2 regions of the Bacillus pfraonensis genome follow, and region 2 is predicted to be linked to the other one. Evidence: riboswitches for the same ligand, from Rfam matches in the RefSeq annotation. Region 2 holds a riboswitch; the other holds the start of a gene.

Region 1 (6,348 bases), on a different contig from region 2:
ATTTCATACCTTCTTCAATCAGTTTTTCAAAAACACCGTATGATGCTCTTGCTAAAGCCAGCATTTCATCCAAAACTTCTTTGCTCACGACTTGATTTGTAGAAAACTCTTCTACTGCACTAAAAATAGGCTGTTGTATATCTTCCACATGGTACTCTGCAAGTCCGTATAATTTTTCAGTACTTGTATGAAACTGCTTTTCTTTTTCATTCCACTTTTCAAGCCAATCATACGTATGTTGTTTTACTACAAATAAAAATAATTCTTCTTTGCTTTTAAAATGATAATAAATGCTACCTTTACTACGCTTTGTAATTTCACAAATATCTTCCATAGATGTTGCAGCATATCCTTTTTGTGAAAATAACTCTTCTGCTTGGTACGCTATTTCTTTTTTTATCTCTTCTGCACTTTTTCTCATGTTCACACCTCACTTAAACCGACCGTTCAGTCTAATATTAACAAATCTAAAACCTCTTTTACAAGAGGATATATTCCTTATTTAGGAAAAAATATTTTCAAACCACATTTTAAGTGTATGAATCGCTCCGACTTTAAAAGCAAGTTTGACTATAAATACTCCACCTGCAACGAATAAAAATAATGCTACCTTCCCTTTATTTTTGATCTTTGGTTTCTTCTCCATGCTCATTCCCCTTATAACATCATATATTCCTTATTTATCAATACAATAAGCTTATAAACTCTTAAACAAACGTTTGTTTAGCTGATTTTATGCGGGTTCAAGCCAACTAATCAAACGTTTGTTTAAAAAGAAATACGCCCGTAAAGAGCGTATTTCTCATTAATCCCCACCACCGCCACAGCTACCACCATCACCGCCTGAAAAACCGCTGTCACCTCCAAAAGAACTTCCACAATCGTTGGAACTATCAGATCCTGCAAAGAAAACTGGTGTAGAAGCAGTAGTAGTTGTCGTACTATCACCATTTCCTGTTTTATAAAGATTTACTTTCCTTTTATTTTTCTTAATCGATTTTGCAATCATTCCCATTAAAACTAAAAACAATAATGCCGCTATCACAAAGCCCATTTAAGCCCCTCCCTTATTCTTCAAATAATTGTAATGCTCGTTCTATCTTCTCTAGGGAGATAAAACGTGATTCACGAAGTATCTCTCTCCCTTGATGCAATAATAAAACCGTTGGAGCTGTAAATACTAAATACTTGGATGAAATTTCTTGCATATCCTGTAGTGAAATTACAATATTTTCTACAGTTCGATATTCCGCTAATAAGTGATTTACTTTCTGGAGCATCACATCACAAACACCACAATTTTCAGTTTTGATAAATAACAGCACTAAATCTTTTGCCTCAATATATGCTACTAATCATTCCATCATTTGGAATTTTCTCATGTTATCCCTCTTAGCGCAATTTACTAAACACTTGATTTTGGTACATACGAAATGCTGAATTTCCTTTTATTTTTCTCTTCTCCATTAGCTGTTGAAATCGAAGAGTTTTTGCCGTTAACTCCTCTTTTAGTTTCACTCGTTCTACTTCATCGTAGCAACAAGCGATTAAATCTTCTATTTTCAATATATCTTTTTGTAATTCCATTTCTGCCGGAATCATACCAGCGTTTTTCAAAATTTTGTAGCTCATTCTAAGGTCTGGAGGTACCATTGAAATGTCTTCTAATTGTAGTGGTTTCCCTTTCCCCGGAAGGTCATCAAGGTCACCATTATTAATTGCTTGACGAATTCTTTCTTCAGCAATGCTTAAGAAAACATCCATGCCGCTCCCTCCCTTACATGTTTTTACCATCATTTTACATTAAAAATTCTAATTATACCATAATATAGTTTACAAAAAATCAGGTTCCATATTTATTTATACCTATATAAATTCATTTTGATTTTTCGACATATAAGTTACTGTCCGAAGAAGAACAGGTGAATCCACTCATTTTCTCTTTCTGTTTTAACCTGGCATGGTGCAGAAACAGGATCTAACCGACTACTCTCGCCCGCCTAAAAAAAGAGTTTATGGCATTTTTTATTTTGGTTTATATACGCTAAAAATAAAAAATGCGGTACCTCTTATAATAGAGCCACCGCATTTCATCAATCTTTCTTTAATTTTCTAGCAATCCCATTCCCTAAAGACTGTAAGCCTTGAACAAGAATAATTAACATAAATACCGTTGCATACATCACTTCTGGTTCATACCGTAGATGACCAAATCGATATGCTAAATCTCCGAGTCCCCCTGCTCCTACAAGCCCAGCCATTGCTGTTGCACCTATTAGTCCAATCGTTGCGATTGTTAAACCAAGCACAAGAGATGGACGTGCTTCTCTAACCATAACGTGCCAAATAATTTTCACAGTAGAAACTCCCATCGCTTGATATGCCTCAATTACACCGCGATCCACTTCTAGTAAAGCTGTCTCCATTAAACGCGCAATATAAGGAGCTGTAAATACAACAAGCGGTACAATCACACCTTTCACACCAATTGAGGTCCCCATAATGAGCTTTGTAAACGGTAGAATGAAGAATAATAGAATAATAAATGGAATAGAACGAATGATATTAATAATTGTATTCAAAACAGGATATACAATTTTATTCTCTAGTTGACCACCAGGCCTTGTTAAAACAAGTGTTACACCAAGTGGCAAGGCAATAATAATTGATATAAGCAACGAAATAGATGTCATTTGAAATGTTTGAATCGTCGCTTCCCATATCATCTTACCCCATTCATCCAAAAAGGATTTGTTTCCCATACTCTTCTTTACCTCCTTCTACGATGATTCCTTGTTCTTTTAAAAATGCTAAGGCCCGTTGTACCTCGTGTTTTTCACCTTGCATATGAACAACGAGCTTACCATACGCTTCATGTTTTAGTTGTGTAATATTACCCGATAAAATATTGGGGTATACTTGAAATCGTTTTGTAGCAACAGCAAGTGCTGGATCCCCTGAGGAAATTCCTATAAAAGAAAGTGTTACAGTTTCACCAGCATTTTCCAGTTCTTTTTGTACTTCTTCTGGAATTTTAACTGCCAAAGCACTATTCACAAATTTATTCGTTGTTACATGTTGTGGGTTTGTAAAAATATCCTTCACTGTGCCGCTTTCTACTATAGCTCCGTGTTCCATCACAGCAACGCGATCACATATACGCTGGATTACATTCATTTCATGTGTGATTAGCAAAATCGTAATCCCAATTTTCTCATTAATTTCTAGCAACAGGTCTAAGATTGACTCCGTGGTTTCTGGATCCAACGCGCTTGTCGCTTCATCACTTAGCAAAATCTCTGGTTCATAAGATAGTGCACGTGCAATTGCAACACGTTGTTTTTGGCCGCCAGAAAGCTCACTTGGATATGCATCTTTTCTATCAAAAAGGTCCACAATACGTAAATATTTTTCTACCCTTCTTTCAATCTCAGTTTTTGAAATCCCAGCTAGACGTAAAGGCAATGCAATATTTTCATAAACATTGACTGTTTTTAATAAGTTAAATCCTTGAAAAATCATCCCTATTTTTTGTCTTGCTTGTGCTAATTCTTTTGTAGATAAAGTTGTTAAATCTTTTTCATTTACAATGATGTTTCCTGTTGTTGGTTTTTCTAATAGATTTACACAGCGGATTAACGTACTTTTCCCTGCACCACTATATCCAATGATTCCAAACACTTCTCCTTTTTCTACTTTAAGGGAAGTTGGTTTCAGAGCCTCTACCTTACCTTTTTTTGTTGTAAACACCTTAGATACATTCTTCAATTCAATCATTATAGTCAGCTCCTACCAAGACGGTAAAACAGAACCATCGAATTTTTTCTCGATAAACTCTTTTACTTCTTTAGACTGATACGCTTTCTTCAATTTTTTTACGATTGCATCATCCTTATTCTCTGTACGAACAACCACCCAGTTTACATATGGTGAATCTTTTCCTTCACGGAAAATAGAATCCTTAGCAGGGCTTAGTTTCGCACCTAATGCAAAATTCGTATTAATTGCTGCTGCTTTCACTTCATCTAACTGCGTTGGTAATTGTGACGCCTCTAACTCAACAATTTTTAAATTCTTGGGATTCTCAATCACATCTTTTGCAGTTGCTTTCTCTGTTGCTTTTGGATCAACTTTTAAAACACCTGCTTTTTCAAATAATTTTAAAGCCCGAAGTTCATTTGTTGGATCATTTGGCACAGCAATCGCATCGCCGTCTTTTAACTCGGTTACATCTTTCAAGTGTTTCGAATATACTCCCATTGGGAACGTTACCGTTGAAAATACTTCTGTTAATTTCATATTGCGTTCTGCTTTAAATACATCTAAATAGGACTTCGTTTGATAACTATTTACATCAATATCTTTTTCGTCTAACGATACATTTGGCGCTACATAATCATTAAATACCTTTAAATCAACTTGTAAGCCATCTTTTGCTGCTACTTCCTTTACTTTCTCAAAAATTTGTTCATGCGGTCCCCCCGTTACACCAACTGTAACTTTTTTCTCATCTAGCGCTTTTGCTTCCTTACCTGAATCCGCACTACATGCGCCTAATAATAATACCGTTCCACTTACAATACTTAGCAACAATTTTTTCATATACAATTCCCCCTCATATATATCTGTTCTTAAACAAAAAACACCTCTCAAATAAGAGAGGTGTCAAATAGACAAAATAAGCTCCTCTCTTATCTTCCAAAACGAAAATCGTTTTGCAGGAATTAGCACCTTAGCTTATGATTCTTCATAAGCTCGGTTGCCGGGCATCATAGGGCCAGTCCCTCCGCCTCTCTGGATAAGAGTATCCGTATTAAATTTTGTAAAAGTTATGGTACTAATAGTAAATCTTACAAAAAATTTTGTCAATAATATTTTTCTGAATATACTGCGTATTGTTGTTCAACTTATTTTGACACTCTCTAGAAATAACGAGCAATAATTATGTACAAAGTATACTCATTATTACTATACTAGATAACAGCGCATACAAGAAAAGAGGTTACATTTTATGCACGAAACACATGCTATACAAACCCTACTCCTCTCTCAAATAGAAAAAATAGCTCAATCCTTTCATTACGATTTTTTATATGAGGTTGAACAGCAAAAAACGCTTTGTCAAATTCTGTTAAGAGATGATAACGGCTCAATTGTAGCAACACCACTCAGTTTTCATATGCTGATAAATGAAGTGGCTGGAAAAGGTGAACTTATTTTTTATCACGAACATGGTGAATTTCATCATCAAAAATTTGATATTTATACAGAAGACAGCATTGTTAAGTTGCTGTTGTTCATTCAAGAACGTTTGCAAGTAAATCAGTAAAAAGTATGAGAGCAGCTACAAAACGTAGCTGCTCTCATGCTTTTGTCCATTTTAATTTTCCGACCTCTAAGTCATGTTTATGAAAAAAAAGAATTTCTCCACTCATTTTCTCCTTCTGTTTTCACATGGCATGTGGCTAAAAAAAACACTGACCGCCTCTATCCATGAACAGATGCTCTCTCCCACCTAAAAGGAATGGTTTATCTCGGTCTTTCAATGCGTATTTATATAGTTACGCTCCAAAATAAATTTCCCTCTTATCTTTTCGTAACATTCATTTCCTCTAGATTCCAAACTCGTGTCACCCAAGATTTATAAAAAGAAGGCTCGTGAGAAACGAGTAAAACTGTTCCTTGATAATTTCGCAAAGCTTCTCCTAACGCTTCTTTCGCATACACATCTAAATGATTCGTTGGTTCATCTAAAATTAATACATTACTTCGCGTTAACATAAGCTCACATAAACGTGCCTTTGTCTGTTCCCCACCACTTAACAAGTAAAGAGGCTGCCGAATATGCTCTTCTTTTAAACCACACCTTGCTAAAGATTGCCGGATTTCTTTTTGCGTCATATCCGGACGCCCTAACCAGACTTGCTCAAGTGGCGTAATTTCTTCCGCAAATTCTTCTTGAGCAAAATATGCAGGGTGTACCCGTTCTCCGATACTTACTGTTCCACTTAATGGTTTTAATTGCCCTAGTAATGTTTTTAACATTGTTGTTTTTCCAATTCCATTATGACCAACAATTGCAATCTTTTCGCCTCTTTTTACTTGTAAATTAAGACCTGTAACTAACAATGGTTCTGCATAACCAATTTGAATCTGCTCCGCTTGTAATATACGACTCACAGGTTCAGTGTGAACTTGAAAATGAAAACGCGGCCTTGGTGCATCGTTAAGCTTTCCTAGCTTTTTCATTTTCTCTAATACCTTTTCACGACTTTTCGCCTGCTTCGCTTTTCTAATTTTATTTTTTTGAATAAAACTCTCTAAATTTGCAATTTCCTTTTGCTGTCT
Region 2 (6,348 bases):
AGATATTACTGAGCGGAAAAAGACTGAAGAGTTATTGAATAAATCAGATACACTTGCAGCAATTGGACAGTTAGCTGCTGGGGTAGCTCATGAAGTTCGAAATCCACTGACAGTGATTAAAGGATTTATTCAACTATTTCAAATTAATCAAGAAGATCAGGATAAATACTTCGATCTTATGCTGTCAGAAATTGAGCGAATTGAATCTATCCTTCATGAGTTTTTATCAATCGCAAAGACTGATGTCATTCCAACTGAAAAGAAAAATATTTGTTTGATATTAAGAAATGTCGTTTCATTAATTAATACAAAGGCAATCATGACAAATATTCAAATTAATCTCCATATAGAATCAAAAGAATTAATAATTGATTGCTGTGAAAATCAATTAAAACAAGTTTTTATTAATATTTTACAAAACTCAATTGAAGCAATGCCAGATGGAGGGCAAATCTCTATTTCTGTGAAAAAATTAGAACGTGAAGAGGTTATTATTAATATAGTTGATGAGGGCGTAGGAATTCCTGAAGAAAGAATAAAAAGGCTTGGTGAACCTTTTTATAGTACAAAGGAAAAAGGAACTGGCATTGGACTCATGCTCAGTTATAAAATCATTGAAAGTCATCAAGGAAGAATTAGTATCATGAGTGAGGTAGGAGTAGGAACATCCGTTACTATTTATTTACCTATGTTTCAAAGTGAGCAGGGTACTTCTCATTCAGCTATGCCATCTATAACAGGGTCTTGGTAATAGAGATTAATTTCCATTTCATATAGAGTAGCAGCAAAGAAAAGAAGCTATCTTATTATCTTGTAAGATAGCTTCTTTTCTTGATTAGCCAGCGAATTGCACTGCAATTTTGGCATGTAAAAAAGCAGTATCAAATACAGGGATAGAAAGATCTTGTTGTGAAATGAGTAACGGTATTTCTGTGCATCCTAATAAAATTCCTTCTGCCCCGTTTTTAATGAGATTTTGAACAATTTGTAAGAAACGGTCTTTGGATTGCTTTAAAATAATACCTTTACTTAACTCTTGGAGAATGACATGATGAATGAAATTTCGTTCATCTTCTTTGGGAATAATTGTTTCAATACCATAATTAGCTAGTCTCGTTTTATAAAAATCTTGTTCCATTGTTTGTTTTGTTCCAAGCAAACCAATCCGCTTCACATCATGTTCAACAATTTCTTCAGCGCTTACATCGCCAATATGAAGAAGTGGGATAGAGATTGCTTTTTCTACTTCTTCCGCAAATTGGTGTACTGTATTTGAACACATAAGTATACAATCTGCACCGGAGTGTTCTACTTTTTTAGCTACTTGAACGAGTTGGTTTTGCACTTCTTCATATTGTTGATTTTGTAGTAAATTCGTCACTTCGCCAAAATCCATGCTATATAGAACAAGCTTTGCATTATGATTATACTGAGATAAAGTTAGTGTATTAATATGTTTATAATAAAGAGATGTTGATTCCCAGCTTAATCCACCAATTAACCCAATTACTTTCATGTCTCATTCCCCCTGTTAACCTGTTTTGTTATTAATTATTCCATAATTCCGATAAGAATACAATGATTTATTTGTCATTTTATATAAAAATAAAAATAGTGAGAATAATATTGAAATTAATTCACGTTAGTGCAATAATACAAATTACAAACGAATACTTATCCAGAGAGGTGGAGGGAACGGCCCTATGAAACCTCAGCAACCCCTATTTATTCATAGAAATAGGAAGGTGCTAATTCCACAAAAGACATATTGTCTTTTGAAAGATAAGAGGATCATATATCCATACGCAAATGACCTCTTCTATAAGAGGTCATTTTTTATTGGGGAGAAAGGAAGTGAAGATGAATAATTCCATTTTCTTTTACATATAGGACTAATATAAGCTAACTAGAATGAGGGGGAATTCATATGAACAAATTATCTACAAAATTAGTCGTAGCAATTGGAATTGGTTCTGCAATATATGGGGTATTAGGTCTATGGGGACTTTCAATTGCCCCAAATACATTTATAAAACCAGCTCTGGCCATATTAACAATTTTTGGTGCGATTTTCGGACCATTTGCAGGACTTTTGATTGGTCTTATCGGTCATACAGTGACAGATACTATCGCTGGATGGGGAATATGGTGGGGATGGGTACTTAGCTCAGGCATTATTGGATTTACGATGGGACTTGTACAAAAACGAGCAAGTTTCAGTGTGGAAAATGGAACATTCGGTAATCGAGATATTTCATATTTTGCTGTAACAGGTTTACTTGGGATTGTTATTGGAATTATATTTGCCGGCGCTTTCGATATTATCGTGATGGGAGAGCCTTTAGATAAAATTATTATTCAAGTACTTGGTGCAACGATTGCAGATGTCCTTGTTTTCTTAATCCTTGGTTTACCAATTACACTTGGATTAGCGAAAGCAAATAAAAAACATACACATTTAAAAATTGAAAAGTAGGGATAGCACAATGAAGCCGATTATTTCCTTTGAACAATTTACATTTCAATATCAACAAGTGACAGAACCTACTTTAAAGAATATCACACTTCATATTTATCCAGGTGAAAAAGTATTGATTGCTGGTCGAAGTGGATCAGGAAAATCTACATTGGCCCATTGTATAAATGGGCTGATCCCTTTTTCATATGAGGGATCAAGTACTGGGAACATTTCAATATGTGGTAAGGATCCACGAAAAAGTAGTATTTTTGAGCAAAGTAAGCTTGTAGGAACTATTTTGCAAGATCAAGATTCCCAGTTTATTGGGTTAACTGTAGGGGAAGATGTTGCATTTTCGTTAGAAAATGATTGCGTAGAACAGGAGGAAATGAAGGCGGTTGTTATGGACTCTTTACAGAAAGTACAGATGCATAGATTTCACTCACGAAGCCCACATGAATTATCTGGTGGTCAAAAACAAACTGTCTCTCTTGCTGGGCTACTAACGACGGATGCTGACATATTACTATTTGATGAGCCATTAGCAAATCTAGACCCAATAAGTAGTTTAAAAGCAGTAGAACTTATTCAAAAGGTACATCAACAATTAAATAAAACAATCGTTATTATTGAGCATAGAATAGAAGAGATATTAAAATTAGACTTAGATAAAATTATATTAATAGATGAAGGGAATATTGTAGCAATCGATTCACCAAAAAAGATTTTACAAGCAAACATTTTACAAAGTATAGGGTTAAGAGAACCTATATATATTGAAGTGTTAAAAAATCTAAAAATGAATATTTTAGATGAAGAAATTTATCCAATTGAAACTTTAAATAATGAGGAGTTAAATAAAACGATAAAGCAATGGATGATGAGTTCTACTGCTTCTAAAAAACAATGTAAAAAAGAAGTCTTATGTCAAATAGAAAATCTCTCATTTTCATATTCCCACAAAAATTTCACATTAAAGGACATAACACTCTCTATACGAAGAGGAGAAATATTAGCATTATTAGGTCATAATGGTGCAGGCAAATCTACATTTGCACATTTATTAACTGGAATGAACACAGCACAGGAAGGGAAAATTGTACTTGATAATGATAATATAACTTCATGGTCTATTCGGAAACGTGGAGAAGTGATATCTTACGTCATGCAAAATCCTAATCATATGATTACACAATCTACTGTTTGGGATGAAGTTGCTTTTTCATTAAAATTACAGAAGGTTTCTAAGGCAGAAATACATAAACGAGTGGAAGATGCGTTGCAAATTTGTGGGTTATATCCATTTCGAAATTGGCCGATTCAAGCGTTAAGCTACGGGCAAAAAAAGAGGCTTACCATTGCATCAGTTTTAACAACGAATCCGAAGCTCATCATCTTAGACGAGCCAACAGCAGGACAAGATTATTTTCATTATGAACAATTTATGTCTTGTATAAGTGTATTAGCGGCAAAAGGAATATCATTTATCTTTATTACACATGATATGAACCTAGCTTTAGAATATGCAGACCGTGCAGTTGTTCTTCATCAAGGAAAAATACTTGCCGATGATACAGTTCCAATCGTATTAGCAAATAGCCAAGTATTACAACAAGCTAACTTACAGGAAAGTTCGTTAACAACATTAGCAAAATTGAGCAAAATCCCCTTTCCAGAAGTTTTTGTACAAATGTATATGGAGGCAAAAAGGAGGGGAGATTATGAGTAAATCAGATTTATTTTATATAGATAATCATACATATTTTCATCGTATGGACGGCGCAATTAAATTGTTGTTATTTATAATTTGGATGACTCTTACATTTATATTTTTTGATTTTCGTATTTTATTATGCTTATTTTTCATTGGTTGTTTAGGGTTAGTGATTGCTAAAATCCCTTTGAAAAAAGTTGTCATTATATTTAGTGTCATTTTCACATTTAGTATGCTAAATTCGGTTATGATTTTATTGATTACACCAACCCATGGATCTGAGTTGACTGGTACAAGTACAGCATTCTTGCATATTGGATACGCTACCATTACATTCGAAACGCTTTTTTATGCTCTTACGCTTTCGTTAAAGTATTTTACGTTATTACCATTTACACTTATTTTTATATACACGACACATCCAAGTGAGTTTGCTAGCAGCTTATATAAAATTGGTTTACCGTATAAGATTGCCTATGCAATAAACATTGCACTCCGTTACATACCGAATATACAAGCGGAATACAAATTGATTAAACAGGCTCAAGAAGCAAGAGGTGTACCATTTGAAAGAGGAGAGGCGAATTTTTTGGAACGTATTAAAAACCGGGTACTCATTTTTGGGCCACTTGTTATTCAATCTTTAGAGCGAATCGATACCGTTTCAAATGCGATGGATTTACGAGGATTCGGAAAAAAAGAGAAACGAACATGGTATTTTACAACAAAGGCAAAACAAGAGGACTATATAGGACTCATTATTGGTATTATAATTTTATCACTTGCCATTTATTTGAAATTCAACGTTTTCAAAGGGTTTTGGTATCCATTGTAAGTTTCTCGATGTTATTCAGATAAAATTTAGGCACTCGCGGAGTGCTTTTTTTAATTTATCCAAGACATGCTCCAAATTTACATAGATACATACTGTATAATACGAACCCGTTAATAAACGATTAATTACCCATTAGTTTTATTACTAAAAGGAGGAGAAAATATGAGTCATGTTGGTTCTTGCGGTTTTGGCGGAGGATTTGCTTTATTAGTTGTTTTATTTATTTTATTAATTATTGTTGGATGCAGCTGCTGGGGCGGAGGGTATTAAAAAACAAACGATTTTTTAATCATTCGTCGCAGAATCATGTAATCAGAAAAACTATTAAAGATACTTCTTTAGTATCAATACGAGATTCAACATGAAAAAGGAGCTATCATGCTCCTTTTTTCAATAGAAATTTTCTAGAGTTTTGAATTTTTTTGTGTACCGATGATTGATTCTTACTCAATGAGATGAAGTATATGCCAAATAAGATTAAAAGGAGTGATATTCATTTTCTATGTAATTTATTCTAAATAGTTGCCAGAATAGAAAAAAAGAAGTGCCACATAATAACGGAAATGAGTGAAAAAGCACATCATCAAGTGTACTGTAAGAAGTTATTTATTTTTCTGTCTAAATAAATGAAAAAATAAAAACTTGACGGACAACTAAATTCATTTTTTAAAATAAAAATCAGTTTCAACGTTATCAGGAATGTATAACAGAATATCATCGACAGCTTACGGCTAGTAAATTAGAAAGGAATTAATAACAAAAGGAGAATACTCATGTACTAAAATTAATTTTTAGTATGCATCATTTTTAGAGATATTTTTCTAAAAATGAGTTGGGATGATTTTAGATTGTTGAGGTGATTACATATATGCCAATGTTGGATGTGGACGGTAGTAGTCTGTATTATATCGTTAAAGGAAAAGGGGTTCCTATTGTTTTTATCCATCCTCCTGTACTTACTTGTGAGAATTTTGAGTACCAAATAGAGGAATTATCCCAAAATTTTAAAGTGATTACTTTTGATATTAGAGGGCATGGAAGGAGTCAGTATTCAAAACAACCGATAACCTATCCACTGATTGCTGAAGACATTAGATGTTTGTTGGATCATTTGGAGATCAAAAAAGCATTTGTATGTGGATATTCGACTGGAAGCTCTGTCGCATTAGAATTTTTATTGGCTTTTGCTGAAAGAGCGTTAGGGGGTATTCTAATTGGGGGGATGTCAGAAGTGAGGGATGGATATCTAAAGAATAAGATTTCACTTGGCGTGAAACTTGCGAAAGTGGGAGCGATTTCATTTTTAGCATGGTCTATTTCATGGGGCAATTCAAATACACA

Evidence for each region. A riboswitch is a leader RNA that binds a small molecule or an ion and turns the genes downstream of it on or off. The one in region 2 is predicted to bind S-adenosylmethionine.
Region 1: it holds a riboswitch for S-adenosylmethionine, as region 2 does, so the genes downstream of both, KFD70_RS25485 (MetQ/NlpA family ABC transporter substrate-binding protein) here and KFD70_RS05235 (ECF-type riboflavin transporter substrate-binding protein) in region 2, are expected to answer to the same signal.

The regions. Positions count from the first base shown of each region.
Region 1 covers NZ_JAHCDO010000039.1:15,887-22,234, reverse strand. The annotation lists gene KFD70_RS25520 (TetR/AcrR family transcriptional regulator) at 1-421, opposite strand, end outside; gene KFD70_RS25515 (histidine kinase) at 503-646, opposite strand; gene KFD70_RS25510 (hypothetical protein) at 806-1,054, opposite strand; gene KFD70_RS25505 (thioredoxin family protein) at 1,068-1,343, opposite strand; gene KFD70_RS25500 (DnaJ family domain-containing protein) at 1,393-1,764, opposite strand; gene KFD70_RS25495 (methionine ABC transporter permease) at 2,094-2,762, opposite strand; gene KFD70_RS25490 (methionine ABC transporter ATP-binding protein) at 2,737-3,777, opposite strand; gene KFD70_RS25485 (MetQ/NlpA family ABC transporter substrate-binding protein) at 3,790-4,602, opposite strand; SAM riboswitch class I at 4,689-4,805, opposite strand; gene KFD70_RS25480 (hypothetical protein) at 5,012-5,329, shown strand; gene KFD70_RS25475 (ABC-F family ATP-binding cassette domain-containing protein) at 5,587-6,348, opposite strand, start outside.
Region 2 covers NZ_JAHCDO010000004.1:108,426-114,773, reverse strand. The annotation lists gene KFD70_RS05245 (ATP-binding protein) at 1-751, shown strand, start outside; gene KFD70_RS05240 (aspartate/glutamate racemase family protein) at 836-1,516, opposite strand; SAM riboswitch class I at 1,672-1,789, shown strand; gene KFD70_RS05235 (ECF-type riboflavin transporter substrate-binding protein) at 1,928-2,476, shown strand; gene KFD70_RS05230 (ABC transporter ATP-binding protein) at 2,487-4,187, shown strand; gene KFD70_RS05225 (energy-coupling factor transporter transmembrane component T family protein) at 4,180-5,007, shown strand; gene KFD70_RS05220 (YjcZ family sporulation protein) at 5,170-5,277, shown strand; gene KFD70_RS05215 (alpha/beta fold hydrolase) at 5,876-6,348, shown strand, end outside.